DNA from 2 places in the Pseudarthrobacter sp. CCNWLW207 genome. Region 2 is predicted to be linked to the other one. Evidence: predicted binding sites of a transcription regulator. Region 2 holds the regulator's gene; the other holds the start of a gene.
The links. Region 2 encodes Rex, which represses fermentation and respiration genes when NADH is low (regulators of the CRP and FNR family bind a similar motif). Its sites were predicted from a motif close to CTTGTGAANNNNTTCACAAG; they were not measured.

Region 1: V9L17_RS18235 (glyceraldehyde-3-phosphate dehydrogenase) is a predicted target of Rex. The motif match lies at 5,463-5,482, and genes of this name have one in related genera.

The regions. Positions count from the first base shown of each region.
Region 1 is NZ_JBBCBS010000012.1:101,721-111,090, forward strand. Features, by position in the region: gene mptB (polyprenol phosphomannose-dependent alpha 1,6 mannosyltransferase MptB) at 1-852, opposite strand, end outside; gene orn (oligoribonuclease) at 1,007-1,657, shown strand; tRNA gene V9L17_RS18215 (tRNA-His) at 1,788-1,860, shown strand; gene def (peptide deformylase) at 1,993-2,565, shown strand; gene V9L17_RS18225 (HNH endonuclease family protein) at 2,580-3,377, opposite strand; gene V9L17_RS18230 (hypothetical protein) at 3,492-3,695, opposite strand; gene V9L17_RS18235 (glyceraldehyde-3-phosphate dehydrogenase) at 3,766-5,244, opposite strand; RNA gene rnpB (RNase P RNA component class A) at 5,501-5,892, opposite strand; gene V9L17_RS18245 (YaaA family protein) at 5,949-6,710, shown strand; gene V9L17_RS18250 (zinc ribbon domain-containing protein) at 6,707-7,462, opposite strand; gene V9L17_RS18255 (Nif3-like dinuclear metal center hexameric protein) at 7,584-8,507, opposite strand; gene msrA (peptide-methionine (S)-S-oxide reductase MsrA) at 8,608-9,132, shown strand; gene cysK (cysteine synthase A) at 9,198-9,370, shown strand, end outside.
Region 2 is NZ_JBBCBS010000006.1:130,020-139,389, reverse strand. Features, by position in the region: gene V9L17_RS12150 (cytochrome c biogenesis CcdA family protein) at 1-158, opposite strand, end outside; gene V9L17_RS12145 (TlpA family protein disulfide reductase) at 174-752, opposite strand; gene V9L17_RS12140 (histidine phosphatase family protein) at 833-1,513, opposite strand; gene V9L17_RS12135 (YceI family protein) at 1,716-2,264, shown strand; gene V9L17_RS12130 (hypothetical protein) at 2,482-3,159, shown strand; gene V9L17_RS12125 (Yip1 family protein) at 3,391-4,236, shown strand; gene V9L17_RS12120 (redox-sensing transcriptional repressor Rex) at 4,323-5,042, opposite strand; gene V9L17_RS12115 (glutaredoxin family protein) at 5,131-5,385, opposite strand; gene V9L17_RS12110 (HAD family hydrolase) at 5,475-6,293, shown strand; gene V9L17_RS12105 (30S ribosomal protein bS22) at 6,416-6,514, opposite strand; gene V9L17_RS12100 (helix-turn-helix domain-containing protein) at 6,666-6,878, opposite strand; gene V9L17_RS12095 (3-deoxy-7-phosphoheptulonate synthase) at 7,021-8,178, opposite strand; gene V9L17_RS12090 (acetylxylan esterase) at 8,488-9,370, opposite strand, start outside.

The sequences.
Region 1 (9,370 bases), on a different contig from region 2:
GATCGGCTTGACCGAGATGGACAGCGTGACCAGCACGATGCCCAGCACCACGCGCCGGGTGGCGCAGTAGTACAGGCCAGCTAGGGCCAGCCCGATCATCAGGGCGTCGTTGTGCACGCTGGCAATGAAGTTGGTGAGGAACAGTGGATTGGCTGCGGTGAGCCAGAGGGCCCGGTGCGGGTTGACACCATGGAGGTCCGCCAGCTTGGGCACGTAGATGATGCACAGCACGATGCCCACCAGAGCAGCCAGCCGGAACAGCATCACGCTGGCCTCCGGGTGCACGTTGGTGGACCAGACCACAAACTGCTCAATCCACAGGAACAGCTGGCCATATGGAACCGGGGCCTCGGTCCACATCTTGTCGGCGCCGAGCTGGAAATAGTTGGACAGAGCGGAAATGCCGTTTTCGTAGGGATTGAAGCCTTCCACCATCAGCCTGCCCTGGCCGATGTAGGCGTACACATCCCGGCTGAACAACGGCACTGTGAACATCATCGGCAAGCCCCAAAGCACCACCGCCTGAAGGGTGGCTTTGCGCGCCGCCAGGCCCCAGATCCGGACGCGTTGGCCCAGCCTGAGCCAGGCGCGGACCAGGAGCATGCCGCCGACGGCCAGGAGGATGATGGACAGCGCAACACCGATGGCCTCGGTCCGCATCCAGATGAAGAGCGGCATCCGCCGCAACTCCGAGACGGGCGCAAGCCAACCGACTCCCAGGGAACCGACCATCATCAACACCGAACCGATAAAGCCGGCGATCAGCGGAGACCGTGCGTTGTCGACCTCGGCCTCTGGCAGCTTGAGGATCGTGGCGGCCTTCTCCCCCGCTGCAGGCACAGGCCCCGTCATCTCAGGATTGTCCAATCTGTTGCATTCCACGCTTCCGCCCTGCGGGCCTCACCGGGCCGGCCGGGGCATAGTACAACGACGGAAAATTCACCGCCGCGTTTCCGAAATCCTAGCATCGGACGGCCCGGACAGAGCTAAACGGTAGGCTTGTCAAGTGCCTATATCTAATGAACGCATCGTCTGGATCGACTGCGAAATGACCGGCCTGGACATCAAGAACGACGCCCTGATCGAGGTGGCGGCCTTGGTGACGGACTCGGAACTGAACATCCTGGGCGACGGAGTGGACGTGGTGATCAAGCCGGAGGATTCCGCGCTGGCCCAGATGAATGATTTCGTCCGCGACATGCATACGCGCTCGGGGCTGCTGACGGAACTGCCGCACGGCAAGACCATGGCCGAGGCCGAGGCCGCCGTCATGGAATACATCGAAAAGTGGGTCCCGGACCCCCGTAAGGCGCCGTTGGGCGGCAACTCGGTGGGCACGGACCGTGTGTTCCTGTCCCGGGACATGCCCTCAGTGGTGGAACACCTGCACTACCGCGTGATCGATGTCAGCACCATCAAGGAGCTCTCACGCCGGTGGTTTGCGCGAGCCTATTTCCAATCCCCCGCCAAAAAGGGCGGCCACCGCGCCCTCGGTGACATCAAGGACTCCATCGACGAACTCCGTTACTACCGGGAAGCCGTGTTCGTCCCGGCGCCAGGCCCGGACAGCGCAACGGCCCAAGCCATCTCCAAACGCATCGCCGCCGGCGCGGAACCCACTGCCCCAGACGCAGACCCCGCGGTCCCAGGGACGTAATCTGCACCACGTTTGCTTCGAATTTTGGCCAAAAACGGGAAAAGTGGCAAAAGCACACGCGAACAGCAGGTAAGCTATTTGAGTTGCCTTTCCAGAGAGCCGGTCGCCCGGTAGACCTGCAAGGCACATGGTGGGCTTAGCTCAGTTGGCAGAGCGCCTGGTTGTGGTCCAGGAGGTCGCGGGTTCAACCCCCGTAGCTCACCCGCACAGGATGGTTCTAGCAGCCGTTCGAGAAGGAGGCCGCACCGGATATCCGGTGCGGCCTCCTTTGTTTTGCATCCTTGTTTCACGCACAACGGCCGGCATCGCGCCGCATCCCGAAGGACCCGTCTGACATGACAGTTATGCCAATCACCATTTGGGGGGAACCGGTGCTGCACCGCCGGGCTTCCGAGGTGGAAGTGTTCGACGACGAACTCAGGACCCTGATTGCGGACATGTTCGAAACCAACGACGCCGCAAACGGCGTCGGACTCGCGGCGCCGCAGGTCGGGGTCGGCAAGCGGATATTTGTCTACAAATACGCCAACGATGACGGCGCACCTCCCGCAGGCGTATTGGTCAATCCTGTCCTGACCCTGTCCAAAATCTCTGGCGCCCTTCCCGATCCCGATGAGGAAGAGGAAGGCTGCCTGTCTTTTCCGGGCGGACAGTACCCGTTGAAGCGTGCCGAGTGGGCCAGGGTGCGCGGCTTCGACGGCTATGGGCAGCCGGTTGAATTTGAGGCCACAGGGTGGTTCGCGCGGGTAATCCAGCACGAGTATGACCACCTGGACGGAAAACTCTACGTCAACCGGCTGATCGACCGCTATGCACGCAAGGCGATGAAGCAGGCCAAGAAGAGCGGTTGGGGCGTTCCGGGCCTAACCTGGATGCCCGGCGTCGACCCGGATCCTTTCGGACACTAGTCACGAGTCGGACGTCAGCCCGCAGTAACAGTCAGCTGCTGGGGGCAGCTGTCCAGGACCCTCTTCATGGCGTCCTTCTCCGGCTGCGTCACCCACAGCCCGTAGGCGGCCTTCACCGAGATCTGCCTTGCGACATAATGGCAGCGGAAGGCCTTGTTCTTGGGCAACCAGGTGGCGGCGTCACCTGCACTCTTCTGCTGGTTGGCTGGCCCGTCCGCGGCGATAAGGTTCAGGGGGTCGTTGGCCAGGCTCTGGCGCTGCTGCGGTGTCAGGCGCTGCGCGCCCTTTTGCCAGGCGTCGCCCAGGGCCACCACGTGATCGATCTGGACCGCCTTGCTGCTCTCCGAGCCTCGCCGGAAGTCCACGGGAAGTCCTGTGTAAGGTTCGTGGAAATGGCCGGCCGCCACTCGGCATGTGGAGCCTTCGGTGAACACCACGCCCGTGAGGTCACGGCGAAGGACGTCGTTGCGGGTGTCGCAGCCATTCCGGTCCAGGTCCTGCCACGCCTGCCCGAAGGCTTCGCGGTCATAGTTGTCGTTAGGTGCACGCCCCTTGACCGGCAGCCCGTCGAGGGCTTCACGGGCACTCCCCTGGGGCACAGCATGCACCGGGGCCACCGGTTTCATAAAGCCCGGATCGAAAACCGGCGCCTCCGTAGGTCCTGCAATGGCCGGTTCCGCCGCCGCGAACTGGCCGGCAGTGAAGAACCACACCACCGACGCTACGGCGGAAACGGCCAGGAGAATGACCAGGGCCCATGCCTGCCGTGAGCGGCGGCGTGCCCGTCGGTACGCAGACCAGCTGACGGTCACGGGCAGACTGCCCTTCCGGAAACGTAGTGCACCAGAAGAGCCTAGGACACTCCTCGGACAACGTGGCCGATATCCACAGTGTTGGGGAGGAGTGGGAAGCCGGAAGAGACTTTCTTATTGTTCCCGGGTCACCCTCCGGAGATCTTCGGCGGCAACCTGGAGCAGCTCTTCGAGTTGGCGCACGCGCTCTTCGCTGATATCTCCGGCCTTGTAGCCCGCCTGGGCCTCCTCCAGGAGGCGGATGGCCCGTTTGTGGTTGGCCTTGGCTACATCCAGGGCGTGTTCGAGCGTGGTCTCGTGGAGAGTTTCGTTATTCATGCCACCAGTGTGGTCCCGTTTCCCGGCTGATTCCAGAGAACCAGCCGGGAAATTGCCTCAGAGGAGGGAATCAGACGGCGATGGCCGCCAGTGCCGCGGCAGGTTCCTTGGCGGGAAACGACGGCGGGTTGACCCCTGCCATCTCTTCCATGACCCGGACCACCTGGCAGGAGTAGCCGAATTCGTTGTCGTACCAGACGTAGAGGATGACGTTCTTGTCGTTGGAGATCGTGGCCAGGCCGTCCACGATGCCCGCACGGCGGGAACCGACGAAGTCGGTGGACACAACCTCGGGGGAATCGATGTAGTCGATCTGCTTGCGCAGGTCCGAATGCAGGGACATCTGGCGCAGGTAGTTGTTCACCTCGTCCTTGGTGGTGCCGTTTTCAAGGCTCAGGTTCAGGATGGCGAGGGAGACATCGGGGGTGGGGACGCGGATGGAGCTGCCGGAAAGCTTGCCCTGAAGTTCGGGCAGCGCCTTCGCCACAGCAGTGGCCGCACCGGTTTCGGTGATGACCATGTTCAGCGCGGCGGAGCGGCCGCGGCGGTCGCCCTTGTGGAAGTTGTCGATCAGGTTCTGGTCGTTAGTGAAGGAGTGGACGGTTTCCACGTGGCCGTGGATCACGCCGAACTTGTCGTTGATGGCCTTCAGGACCGGGGTGATGGCGTTAGTGGTGCAGGACGCCGCGGAGACGATCTGGTCAGTATCCTCGATGCTGCCGTGATTAATGCCGTGCACGATGTTCTTGAGCGCGCCCTTGCCCGGCGCGGTGAGGAGAACACGCGAAGCACCCTTGCTCTGAAGGTGCTGTGACAGGCCTTCGGCGTCGCGCCAGCGCCCCGTGTTGTCCACCACCAAGGCGTCGTGGATGCCGTAGGACGTGTAATCGATCGTCGCGGGGTTGTCCGAGTAGATGACCTGGACCTGGACACCGTTCGCGGTGATGGTGTTGGCTTCCTCGTCCACGCGGATGGTGCCTTCAAAGGAACCATGGACCGAATCGCGGCGCAGCAGGCTGGCGCGCTTGGAGAGATCCTTGTCCGATCCACGGCGCACCACGATGGCGCGCAGGCGAAGGCCATGGCCGCCACCAGCCTTTTCGATCAGGAGGCGGGCCAGGAGCCGGCCAATCCGGCCGAAGCCATAGAGCACAACGTCAGTGCTGGTGCGGTCGTCGGCGCCGCGTTTGCCCACTACCTCGGCCAGTTCGGCGCGGAGGAACTCTTCCAGCGTGGCGCCGTCGCCCTCGGCCTTGAACTTCTGGTTCAGGCGGGCAATGTCGATCGCGGCCGCGCCCAGTTCCAGGCCGGCGAGGGTGTTCAGCAGCGGGGCTGTTTCTTCCAGAAGCAGCTCATCCTTGCTCATACGGCGGGCGAACCGGTGCGCCTTAAGGATGTTCATGGTGGACTTGTTAATCAGGCTGCGGCCGTGGATGGAAGTCACCACGTTGTTTTCACGGTACAGCCGGCCGATCACCGGAATCATGGCCTCGGCGAGGGCCTCCCGGCCCATCCACGTATCAAGACAAGAATCTGACGTCTGGCTCACAGAACTACCTTCCTTGGGTCAACCACATACGTCCTCGTACGCGGAGGGCGGCCGCCGGAGGTGTTCCGGGGCGCAAGCGTCGGCGGGGATTCGGTCCACCCCGGACACCTTGGAGAAGCGCAAAGAAAAACCACCGGCTGCGAACGCAGACCCGGTGGCAGAACTTCTACGTTCGCTCTCTATTCTAGGCGGGAGAGGCGCCCTGGACTGCCCCGTCCGGCGTGAAGTCACTCACATGACTTGAGCTGACGATGTGTGGATGGGTTGACCGATACGCCGGGTTCTGTGCTCCCGTGCCGTTACCAGCGCGGGAGTAGCGGCCATCCATCTACGGACGCCGTTGCCGACGCCCTCCAGCGGCCTACCCGGACACTCGGGCGGGCAGCCCTCAAACGTGTCCTGTCTGGCCTTGCTCCGGGTGGGGTTTACCTAGCCTTCCCGGTCACCCGGGAAGCTGGTGGTCTCTTACACCACCGTTTCACCCTTACCTGTTTCGTGCCGCTTTCAAACCGGCGCGACACAGGCGGTCTGTTCTCTGTGGCACTGGCCTGCGGGTTACCCCGAGTGGGCGTTACCCACCACCCTGCCCTGTGGAGCCCGGACGTTCCTCGAGCCACTTGCGTGACGCGCGGCCGCCTGGTCAACCCATCCGGCACCCAGTCTACCGGGCAAGGGGGCGCCGAAGTCGCCGGTAAGATCGTACGGTGCTGATTCTGCTTCCCCCCTCCGAAGGCAAGACTCCCGCAGCCCGGGGAACCGCCGTCGACTGGCCTTCCCTCAGCTTCCCGGCACTGAACACCTACCGGGCCAAAGTCCTGGATGCCCTGGGAACGGTGAGTGCACACGAGGACGCCCTCGCGCTGCTGGGCGTCGGGGCATCGCTGCGGGACGACGTCGAACGGAACACCCGGCTGCACGCCGAACCGGCGGCGCCTGCCCACCAGATCTACTCGGGGGTTTTGTACGACGCCCTGGGCTACAAAACGCTGACGCCCGCGCAGCGCCGGAAGGCCGACGAGGCGGTGCTGGTGGTATCCGCGCTGTGGGGTGCCATCCGCTTTGCCGACCGGGTGCCCGCCTACCGGCTGTCGATGGGGACTGCACTGCCCGACGTCGGCCGCCTCGCCTCGTTCTGGAAGCCGCAACTGTCGGAGGCCCTCACGGAGGCTGCGGCAGGTCAGCTGCTGGTGGACTGCCGTTCAAGCACGTACGCCGCGGCGTGGGCACCCCCGCCGGCGCAGACCGTCGCCGTCAACGTTTTCACTGAAGTGGATGGCGTGCGCAAGGTGGTGAGCCACTTTGCGAAGCACACGCGCGGGGAACTGGCCCGGCACTTGCTGGTCCGCCGCGGCAACGCCCCGCAGACCCCGGCACAGCTCCTGAAGGCGGCGCGCGAAAAGTGGGACGCGGAGCTGGTTGACGGTGCAGCCCGTAAGCCGCACGCGTTGAACATCATCCTGGGTTAGTTGGTCGGGCTGGCCGTGTTCCACTCGGCGGAGCGCACCAGGATGGCACCGGAGTCCGGGCAAAAGACGATGTCGTCCTCGGCGGCGGCTTTGATTTCGGCGAGGTCGCCGGGGCTGAGCTTCATTCCGGAAGCCTCGGACGTTCCATGGAACAACCGTGCGGCCCCCACTCCTCGCTTGGCCAGCGTTTTTTCGTAAACGGCCAACATCCCGGCGTCCAGTCCGGCGGCGAACTCAGCGCGTTGGCGTTTGACCTCCGCTGCCTCGGCATCCACTTCAGCCAGGGCTTTGTCCAGCTCCGCGCGGATGTCGCCGAATGAGCCCTGGATGTTGTCCACGATCAGCTGCTGGGCCGCCTGCCTGGCGCGGAGCGAATCCAGTCGCTCCATGACTTCGAGCTCCATGTCCTCGAGGTCTGAGCGGCGCCTGTTCAGCGACGCGATGTCCTTCTGCAGGGCCACGAGGTCCTTGGAAAGCCCCGTTCCGCTGTTGAGCCGGGCCTCGTCGCGTTCAATGCGGGTGGTGACCTGTTCGACGTCGGACTCTGCCCGCTTCAGCTCAGCCTCGGCGTCGTGCACGGCCATCTTGGCGGCACCCAGCTCACCGTTGGCAACCGACAGCGCCGACTGGAGATCCGTGATCCGGGGGTCGGTGTCCAGGGCACGGCGCCGGTTGGCGAGCGACTTCAGCTTGGCGTCCAGTCCCTGCAATTCGAGCAACTTCAACTGTTCCGCCGGTGCTGCCTTGGCCACTGTTACCTCCGCTTGATCCCACCGGCCAGAGCCGGGCACCGAACCGGCGCTCTATAGACTCTAGCGCGTGGCCTGCTCCCCTGGCTCGCTTCGCTCGCCCGGGCCCCTTCGCACCCCAGGCTTAGCCCGGAGTCAGTATGAAGTCCCATGGATCACTGTTGGTGGTGCTCACCTGGATCTCCACATCGTGGCCCTGGTCGGCGAGCACGTTACCCAGCGCAGACGCTGCGGCCGGCAACCACAGCCACTCACTGGCGAAGTGCGAGACGTCAATAAGGTAGGGCCGGCCATTCACGGCGTCTTCGCGGGCCTCAGATGCCGGATGGTGCCTAAGGTCAGCGGTGACGAAGACGTCCGCATTGCTGGCGCGCACCTCGTTGAACAGCGAATCGCCGGCCCCGCCGCACACCGCGATGCGGCGCACCAGACCATCCTTGTCACCTGAGACCCGCACTCCCCCGGCCACCGACGGCAGGATGCCAAAAACCCGTGCGGCGAAGTCTCCGAGGCTCATTACCTCCGCCAGGTGACCCACGCGCCCGATGCCCTCCTCGGGAAGGCCGTTGCTGGCGAGGGTCAGGGGCGATACGTCCTCCAGTCCCAGTGCGTCTGCCAGGACATCAGAAACGCCGCCGACGGCGGAATCACCGTTGGTATGGACGGTCAGCAGTGCGGTTCCAGACTCGATCAGCCGGTGGATTGCCTTGCCTTTGGCCGTGGTGGCGGCCACCGAGGTGACGCCTTTCAAAAGCAGCGGATGGTGGGTGATGAGCAGCTCGGCTCCCCATTCCACGGCTTCCTCAATGACTTCCAGCGTGGGATCGACGGCGAACATCACCCGCGTGACCGGCGAGGACGGCCGTCCGGCCACCAGGCCCACTTCGTCCCAGCTCTCTGCCAGGGATTCGGGCCACAGCTCCTCTACCGCCAGCAACACCTGCCCCAACGTGGGCGGGACTGTCTGCTCTGCCGCGGGGGCTTCCTCCCGGGAGGTCCCGTCGTCGTGCGGTTCCGCATCTGCAACGCCGGTGTCTACAGGTTCCATAGTCTCAGTTTTACCCCATTCGGCGCCCTCCCCTGCATGTGGCAGAGTCCTTATAGGGTTGTCAGGGAATCATCCGGGGCTCCCAACCATTGAAGAGGTCATGAAAACTTTTGTTCTTGGCGGGGGCTGCTTCTGGTGCCTCGACGCTGTCTATCAAAAAACCAAGGGCGTCAGTTCAGTGGTTTCCGGCTACACAGGCGGCCACGATCCGAATCCCGACTACTACTCCGTCTGCAACGGGACTACAGGGCATGCCGAGGTGGTGGCGGTGACGTTTGACGAGGACGTGATCCCTGCCGAGGTCATCCTGGACATGTTCTTCGCACTGCACGATCCCACCACGCTCAACCGGCAGGGATATGACGTGGGCACGCAGTACCGCTCGTCCATGTTCTATGAGACCACCGAGGAAAAAATACTGTTCGAGGAAGCGATCGAACGGAACCAGGCGCTGTGGTCCCACCCCATCGTCACCGAGGTCAGCCGCCTGCCCCGGTTCCACGTGGCAGAGGACTTCCACCAGGACTACTACGCCAAGCACCCGGAACAGGGGTACTGCCAGGTGATCATCAATCCCAAGCTGGCCAAGGCCAGGAAATATTACTCTGCATGGCTTAATGCTTAGCAACGGTTGCGCCGCCATCGTTAGGCTGACCTCAGTATTCACTCTTGAGAGATAGGCATACCTACATGGCACGGATCTATGACGACGTAACGCAGCTGGTCGGCGGCACTCCGCTGGTCCGCCTGAACCGGCTGAGCGAAGGCCTCGGTGCCACTGTCGCCGTCAAGCTTGAGTTCTACAACCCGGCCAACAGCGTCAAGGACCGTATCGGCGTGGCCATCGTAGACGCCGCCGAGAA
Region 2 (9,370 bases):
AGGTCCACGCCGCTCAGTCCGGTGACGTAGCCCAGGTACCCCGGCACCAGGGGCAGGACGCAGGGCGAGAGGAAGGAGACCAGGCCGGCCAGCAGCGCCACGGGGATGGCAAGCAGGAGCGAGCCGTTCAGGATGGCTTCGGCGAAGGGGCTGTTCACGGTCCGGAGCCGCCGCTACTCTGCCACAGCAGCGGTAATGAGGGCTTTGAGGGTGCCCTTCTGGATTTCGCCCAGCACGCGCGAGGCCACCCGGCCCTGCTTGTCGAGGACCAGAGTGGTGGGGACTGCGCCGGGCGGGACCAGCCCGGAGACGGCCAGGAGAACGCCGCCGTTCTTGTCGTCGAAGCTGGGGTAGGTCAGGTTGAATGTTTTGTCGAAGGCCTCGGCGGTGGCTTTTTCATCACGGAGGTTGACGCCGAGGAACTGCACGCCCTGCTCCTTGAACTCCTGGTGCAGCTCCTCCAGGATGGGTGCCTCCACGCGGCAGGGTGCGCAGGCTGCAAACCAGAAGTTCAGGACCGTCACCTTGCCCTGGAAGTCGGCGGGGGTTACCGCGGTGCCTGTGAAGAGCGTGCCGTTGATGGCGACGGCGGCCTTGCGGTCGGCTGCGGCGAACTCGGTGACCGAACCGTCCCCGGCAACATAGTTCTTGTTGTCGCCTGCTTTGGCCTGCTTGGCCAAGGCATCCTCCTGCGCGCACGCCGACAGGCCCAGGGTCAGGGCGGTCAGGGCCGCGCCACCCGCGGCAAGCACAGCGCGGCGGGACGTTGCCAGGCCGGAGGCGGTCTGGCCGGAGGTGGCGCGGGTGTCCTGGGAACGGAAGGGTGCCACGGTCAGGCCCCCGGGGTGCTGGCGGCACCGGGAAGAAGTGCGGCAGCGGGCTCACTGTACACAACGCGCAGGAGGGAGCCGTCGTCGTCGAACACCAGGGAGGTGATGGACGTCAGCGTGCACTCGCGCTTGCGCGGATCATGCCACAGGGGACGTCCCTCGGCGCTGAGGCGGGTGGCCCAGATGGGAAGCTGGTGGCTGACCATGATGGCCTCGGGCCCATCGGATCCGTAGTCGTCACCGGCCAGCTCAATGGCGCGGAGCCTGGCATCCTGGACCGCAGCCCGGACACGGGCCGCCTGCGCCTTGTAGGGCTCTCCCCAGGACGGCCTGAGCGGGTTGACCAAATGCGGCCAGTGCTTGGGCTTGCGGAGCTCGGCCTTGGTGACCTTCATGCCCTCGAAGTAGTTCTCGGCCTCAATGATGCGCTCGTCCGTGTGGATTTCAAGGTGCAGTGCTTCGGCCGTGGGCACTGCTGTCTCCTGGGCCCTGGTCAGCGGAGACGCCGCGAGATAGACAATCCGTGCGCCAAGGGCCGCACGCTCGCTGAAGTGCGCGGCGAGCGTCTGTGCCATTTCCCGTCCCAGCTCTGAGAGGTGGAATTCGGGCAGCCTGCCGTACAGAACGCCGTCGGGATTATGGACCTCGCCGTGGCGGAGCAGATGGACAGTGGCTTGGGGCATGTTTACCAGTTTCTCAAAGATGGCGTGCTATCCGAAATCTTCTACATCCAGTAGAACTGAAGATTCTCAAAAAATGTTCCGGAAGTGGGAACAAAAGATGCAAATGCATGTTTATACTGAATGCAGCAGTTAGTTGAGACTTCAACAAATGAAGCGTCAACCATTCCCAGTACTACCCGACACACTCCCAAGGAGAAACACCATGTCACTTCCCGCAGACATCACCACCGGCACCTGGACCCTGGACAACTCACACAGCGAAATCGGCTTCACTGTCCGGCACGCAGGCATCAGCAAGGTCCGCGGCCAGTTCAAGGATGCCGCAGCAACCTTGGACCTGGCTGAGAACGTGGCGGACTCCAAGATCAGCGCCACCATCAAGACGGCCAGCTTCGACTCCGGCGATGTGAACCGCGACGGCCACGTCCGCGGCGAGGACTTCTTCGACGTGGAGAAGTTCCCGGAAATCTCCTTCGTTTCCAACGGCCTGGTGGCCAAGGGCAACACCTACGAGCTGACCGGCGACCTGACCATCAAAGGCGTCACCCGCCCGGTGGCCCTGGAAACAGAGTTCAACGGCGTGGCCGTGGACCCGTTCGGTAACACCCGCGCCGGCGTCTCCGCTGAGACCACCATCAGCCGCAAGGACTTCGGCCTGACCTGGAACGCCGTGCTGGAAGCCGGCGGCGTGCTGGTCAGCGACAAGGTTGCCATCAACCTGGAGCTCGCGTTCATCGCGCCCGCTGCATAATTTTGCCTGCTGCCGCCCGGCCGCCGGATCCACTGAGTGGTCCAGCTGCCGGGCGGTGGCGTTTAAACCGGCGTACCTGAGTGCCGCGGCTGTGGGGGATGCCCTGTGTCCGGCGTTCGTGCCCGTAGGTCTATCCTGTGGAAAACCCCTGCCGTTCCCTGCGATTTCGCCGCAAATCTCCTAGATAACAGGGAACCTGCGGTCTACAGTGAGAGCCATGACCAACCCTAGTGAAGTACCGCAGCCTGAGCAGCCGGGCGCCCAGCCGCCTGCCAGCAACGTTCCTCCCGCCGGTTACCAGCCGCCGCAGGGTTACCAGCCGCCACCACAGGGATACCAGGCCCCGGGCCAGGCCTACCAGCAGCCCGCTCAACCCGGCCAGCCCCACAGCCAGCCGGGCCAGCAGGGTGGCTTCCACTTCGAGATGCCGACTGACGGCCCCCGAAACTTCAACGATGTGCTGCCCACGGGCGGGTTCTCCGGCATGTTCAACGTCACAGGGCTGCCCACCGAACTCAAGGTGTCCTACTGGATCTGGCTCATCGGCGGCATTTTGGGCGTGTTGGGCGGCCTCCTGGGACTCTTCGGGGCGCTGGCACTGTTCACGGTTGCCCCCGCGGCGGCCATGTTGGTCCTCCTCCTGGTCCTGGTGGCACTGGCCATCGGTGTCGCCCAAATTATCCTCGCGCTGAAGATGAAGGAAGGCCGGGAGTGGGCCCGGCTGGCCCTCACCATCGTGGCCGGTGTCTCGCTGGTCCTCGCCATCATTGGCGGCAGCGTGGGCGATGGGATCGGCAACAACTGGCTCGGCTTCCTGATCAGCGCCGGGGCAACCGTTCTGATGTGGCTGCCCAACTCGCAGGCATGGTTCACCGCAGTCAAGGGCCGCGCCTGACCTGCCGGTTATGTTGTTTACTGAAGGCCGCGGCCGGCGTACCCGCCAGGCTGCGGCCTTCCCAGCGCTTCGCGCTCTCGCCGACTAAGGCGGAATGAAGCCGGAATACCTCTCCGGAATGACCCGCTACGGAGCCGCCCGGGGGTACGGTGGAAGTAAGCCTTGCTGGGGGTAGGGCCAGTGCACCGATCCCGGCAGCCGATCCGCACTTCGACCTGCAAAGGACCGCTCATGAGTACTCCCCCAGTCCAGCCTCCCAACGAGCCCGAATCCGGCGGCCAGCCCCCCACTCCGCGCTACGGCGAGAACGCACCGCAGTTTGGCCAGCCCACGCCCCCTGCCCCGCAGTACGGACAGAACGCTCCGCAGTACGGCCAAAACACCCCACAGTATGGCGAAACGGGCACACCGGCACCCCAGTACGGCCAAAACACCCCACAGTATGGCGAAACGGGCACACCGGCACCCCAGTACGGCCAGAACCCGCCGGCGTATGGTCAGAACCCGCCGCAGGCCCCGGCCTACGGCCAGCAGCCATTTGGCCAGCAGTACGGGCAGTCTCCGTACGCACAGTACCCGTCCGAACAGCCGGCGGCTACGAGCAGCAACGGAGTCCCCCAGCTGGTCAACATTTCCTTCTGGCTCCTGATCGCCTCGGGCGTTATTTACGTCATTAGCATGCTGATCGGCGTTGGCCAGCTGGATGACCCGCTGATGCGAAGCACCTTCGAAGATGCCATGCAAAGTGGCGGCGCCGGCGGCGAGATCCCCTACGAGGACATCAAGGGCGTTATTGCCGGCACTCTGGTGGTCTTCGCCATCATCGGAGCCGCGCTCTACGCATTGGTGGCTATCTTCATCCGCAAGGGCAAGAACTGGGCCCGGATCCTCGGAACCGTATTCGCGGCACTGTCCATCTTTGGGCTCTTCCAGGTGCCGAACATCGGAACACTGGGAACGCTGATGGGCATCGCAGCCATCGTCCTGCTGTACCTGCCGGCAGCGGCTCCGTACTTCCGCAAGCAGCAGCCGTTCGCCAACCCCTACGGCCAGCCGGGAAACCCCTACGGCCGCTAGCCTTACGGTCAACCGGAAGACATGCCGGCGCTGACCAACCATAGAAACCACACCCAGCGGGCGTGGATCCCGGAGCCGCAGGATTGCTAGGCGGTCTGGCCCGGGGTCTGCGCCCGCTGCGCGTGGTAGGCCAGGATCTGGAGTTCGGTGGCCATGTCCACCTTGCGGAGGTTTACGGTGTCGGGCACCTGGAGCATCACGGGCGCAAAGCTCAGGATGCTATGGACGCCGGCGGCGACGACGCGGTCACACACGTCCTGCGCCACTGCGGCGGGCAAAGCCAGAACCACCATGTTGGCGCCCGTCCGCTGCAGCACGGTTTCGAGGTCTGCAACGTCGCTGACCCGCAGCCAGCCCACCTCATTGCCCACCACCATCTGGTCGGCATCAAAGATGGCTACGACGTCGAAGCCCCGGGACTCAAAGCCGCCGTACCTGGCGAGCGCCTTGCCCAGGTTACCGGCGCCGACGATAGCCACTTTCCAGTCGTGGGTCAGCCCGAGGGCTGCAGCGATGTGGCGGCTGAGGTACTGGACTTCGTAGCCGACGCCCCGCGTGCCATAGGAGCCCACATGCGAGAGGTCCTTGCGCAACGTGGCGGAACTGACGCCGGACAATTCCGCCAGCGACTCCGAGGATACGCGCTCCACGCCTTCGGCCAGCAAGGTATTAAGCGCCCGAAGGTACAGGGTCAGCCTGGCCACGGCCGCCGGCGGAATCTGCTTGGCAGCGGTTTTGTCGTCCTGTACGCCCGGCGCAACCGAATCGCCTTGGACAGACTGGGGAGATGAATCCAGTGAAGTCACTATCCCCTCCCTTGCGTCGCGTTGTGACTCCACTCTAGAGCCCTGCGCTTGCTGCCAACAAAGCCTGAACCATGGCCCGGAACCAGCCCTACTCCGCCATGGCGCGCCGCAGGGCGCGCTCCAGCCGGGCTTCGTCGATCTTCCAGAAATCACGCTGGATGCCGTCCACGAGCACTACGGGGATTTCCTCGGCATAGCGGTCACGCAACTCGGGCAGTTGGTCCACGGGCTGTTCCGCCCACTCAAGCCCCAAGGAGGCTGTTACCCGCCCGACGGCGTCGCGCGCGTCCGCGCACAGGTGACAGTCGGCTTTGGTGATCAGGACAACCTGCGGTTTTGGCATGGTTTAACCGTATCCCCCTTTAGTGGCGGACAGCGCGGCGCACGGCCACGCGGCAGGAGGGGCCGCACGCATTGACTAGACTCGGGGACATGCCCGAGGAGAAGTACGTCGCAGTTCTCACACAGCCGGCTGCGGTACCGCAGACCGGCGAGGCGGCGTTCTTCGACGTCGATAACACCCTCATGAAGGGCGCCAGCCTTTTTCACGTGGCACGCAAGATGCACCAGCGCGGAGCGTTCACCTTGGTCCAGGCCGCCGGATTCGCGTGGAAGCAGTTCAAGTTTGTGACGCGCGGCGAGAACATGGATGACGTCCATGCGGTCCGCGACTCCGCCCTCAACCTCGCCGCCGGAATCACTGTTGAGGACGTGAAGGCTCTCGGCGAAGAAGTCTATGACGAGATGATCGCCTCCAGGATCTGGCCGGGAGCAAAAGCCTTGGCCCAACAGCACCTGCGGGTTGGCCGGCGGGTTTGGCTGGTCACGGCCACCCCCATCGAGGTGGCAACGGTCATCGCCACGCGACTCGGGCTGACCGGTGCGCTGGGCACCGTCGGTGAGGTGGCGGACGGGATGTACACCGGACGCCTTGTGGGCGACATCCTGCACGGCTCTGCGAAGGCTGTGGCCGTCCAGGGCATTGCTGACGCCGAGGGACTGGACCTCAGGCGCTGCTGGGCCTACAGCGACTCCTACAACGACATACCGCTGCTGACCCTCGTGGGACACCCCGTCGCCATCAACCCGGACGCCAGGCTCCGCCGCCATGCCCGGGACAATAACTGGCCGGTGTATGACTTCCGCTCCGGCCGCCGCGCCGCCACCCTGGGCCTTAAAGCCGCCACAGCCGGCGGCGTCGTGTACGGCCTCTGGCGCGGCTTCTCCCGCATCCGCGGCCCCCGCATCTAGGTAGCAGCAGATGTCGTTATAGGCCCTCAAAACGACATCTGCTGCTACCTAGTTGGGTGGGGGCAAAACAAAATGCCCGCTGCCGGGAAGGCAACGGGCATTTCACGCAGTTCGAAGTATCTCTACTTCTTATTGCGGCGCTGGTGGCGCGTCTTGCGAAGCAACTTGCGGTGCTTCTTCTTGGCCATACGCTTGCGACGCTTCTTAATAACTGAACCCACGAAAGTTCCTCACAAACTAGATGCAGTACCTGTCTGATGGAAAGGTCCGTGGACAGAGCTACAGACTGAAACAACCGACAGATTCTTACAATGACGTAAAACGTTCCTTAACAGGGTACCGCTTATCCAGGGCACCCACTGACAGGGCCGCTCAGGCGGTCTCGGAGTGGCCGTCCACAACGGCGCCTTTAAGATACTGTTCAACGGCGCTTTCCGGGACCCGGTAGGAACGGCCGAAGCGCACTGCGGGCATTTCACCTGAGTGGACCAGCCGGTACACGGTCATTTTGGAGACGCGCATGACCTCGGCCACTTCGGCCACGGTCAGGAACTTCGCGTTTGAGAAGTTCTGTTCTGCGGACATTTCCCTTATTCCTTTGCTGACGGATGGACAACAGTGACCCCAGGTTTATGCCATTGCGGTGTGCCGATGCTGAGCCATCCACCAACCATGTGCTAGATACTCTAGAGGTTCATGGGGCTATTGTGAAAGTCACTGGGGGTAATCATTTCCCCGTACGGCGCTTGCGTGCCGACGAGGCGAGCTGGTCCAGCACCGACACGGAGACGTCCCATTCCATGCAGGCGTCCGTGACACTCTGGCCGTACACCAGTTCCGAGCGTCCGGCGGCGTGTTCGTTGACGTCAAGGTTCTGCGCACCGCCCACGAGGAAGCTCTCCAGCATTACGCCGGCGATGGCGTCGGCAGAGGGTCCGCCATCCTCCAGCTGCGAACCGATCTCCAGTGCAACTTCGGCCTGGCGGTGGTGGCTCTTGCCGCTGTTGGCGTGGCTGGCATCCACGACCAGTCGTGGGTTCAGCCCCTTGCCGGCCAGCTTGTCGGAAGCGCTTTCGACGTCGGCCGCCGAGTAGTTGGGCCCCTTGCGACCGCCTCGGAGGATGACGTGGGTGTCCGGGTTCCCGGCGGTGGCCACCAGTGCTGCCCGGCCGTCACCGTCGATGCCCAGGAAAGCCTGCGCCGCCGCGGCAGCTCCGCAGGCGTCGATGGCAACCTGCAGATCGCCGTCGGTCCCGTTCTTGAAGCCGATCGGCATGGAAAGGCCCGAGGCCAGCTGGCGGTGGATCTGGCTTTCCGTGGTCCGTGCCCCGATCGCGCCCCAGGAGATCAGGTCCGCCATGTACTGCGGACTGATGGGTTCCAGGAACTCCGTGGCCGTGGGGAGTCCAAGGGCGGTGACCTGCTGCAGGAACTGGCGGGCCGTCCGGAGCCCCGTCACCATGTCATGGCTGCCATCCAGGCGCGGATCGTTGATGAGGCCCTTCCAGCCCACGGTGGTCCGGGGCTTCTCGAAGTAGGTCCGCATAACGATCAGCAGGTCTTCCTTGTGCTTCTCGGCCTGGCTGACCAGCCGGCGGGCGTACTCCAGGCCGGCCTTGGGGTCGTGGATGGAGCAAGGGCCCACGATCACCAGGAGGCGGTCGTCCACGCCGTCCATGATGGCCCGGACTTCATCGCGTCCGCGTTCGACGACGTCAGTCACCCGGGCGTCCAGTGGCAGCTCGGCGATGAGCTCCTGGGGAGTGGGCAGGGCCGTGAACTCGCTGACGCGCAAGTTCGACGTGGTTTTTGCGGCCGGCGCGCCTGCATGCGCGGCGGCGCGTGGTGAGGGCTCTGTGGATGTGGCGGCTGTTGCGGTGCTCATGGTGGGTCCTGTTCCGGGAAAGGAAGGCGGACCCAGATCAGAGCCCGCCGGGAAAATGGCGAAGGGCAGAGAATCATCTCTGCCCTGCTGGCTCTGAAGGAAAGTTGGATGCGTGTCAGTTAGACGCGGGCCCCTCCAGAGCCAACGAAAAATACGCATACCAACGGTTAGTCATAGCCAAGACCATAACCGCACCCGGTGGCCGCCGCAAAATCGTGCCGTAATACAGGGCTCCCAAGCTTGTTCGCGGATCCGAACCGTGAGGGTCAGGATCCGCGAACAAGCTCAGTATTTACCGCTTACACCGGCTCAACCCGCGAGCTTCCGCAGGAACTGCAGCTGCTTAATCCAGTGGTACTCCTGACCGCCTTCGTGGTTGTTGAACCGGTAAACCTCGATGTCCTTGGCCGCCCCGGTGCCCGAGGAGTCAGCCGTGCCCGAGCCGTAGGCGTTGAAGCTGGCAAACACTGTCGAGGGCGGGCAGATGTCATCCATCTGCGCGGCCGAGTAGAGTGCCGGGGCGGTGGCTGAACGGGCCAGGTTGACGCCGTCGAAGTAGTTCAGCACGGCGAGCATGTGCTCGTACCGGTCCCGGTGCCTGCCCAGGAAAGCAGCGATCTCCGGGTAGGGCCCACGGGGCGTGATGTCGATGGCGCGCGGGAAGTCCTGCAGGAACGGGACGTCGGGCAACGCGGCGATGACGCCGTCGAGTCGTCCTGCCACGAGCCCGGCGACGGCCACCACAATGCCACCGCCCTGGCTGACGCCGGCCAGGACCACCCTCGTGGAGTCCACCTCCGGATGGGACTGGGCAGCTTCCACGGCCCGGAAGGCATCAACGTAAACGCGGCGGTAGTAGTAGTCCTCGCGGCTGCCCGCTCCCCTGGTCATCAGGCCGGCGTGCGCCACCTCGCCCGCGGAGGGGTGCGGATCCGCCGTCTCCCCCAGCGTCCCGCCGTAGCCCTGGCCCCGGGTGTCCATGATGAAGTGCGCGTATCCGGCCTGCGCCCACTTGGTGTCCTGGTTGACCAGGCCGCGGCCGCCCGAGTAACCGATGTACTGCACGACGACGGGAAGCTGGCTTCCGGCCGGACGGTTCGCCGGGAGATGCAGCCAGCCTTTGATGGGAGCGCCAGCGTATCCGGCGAAGGTCACATCGAAGGTGTCGATGACCGTCAAGTAGTTCTCTACT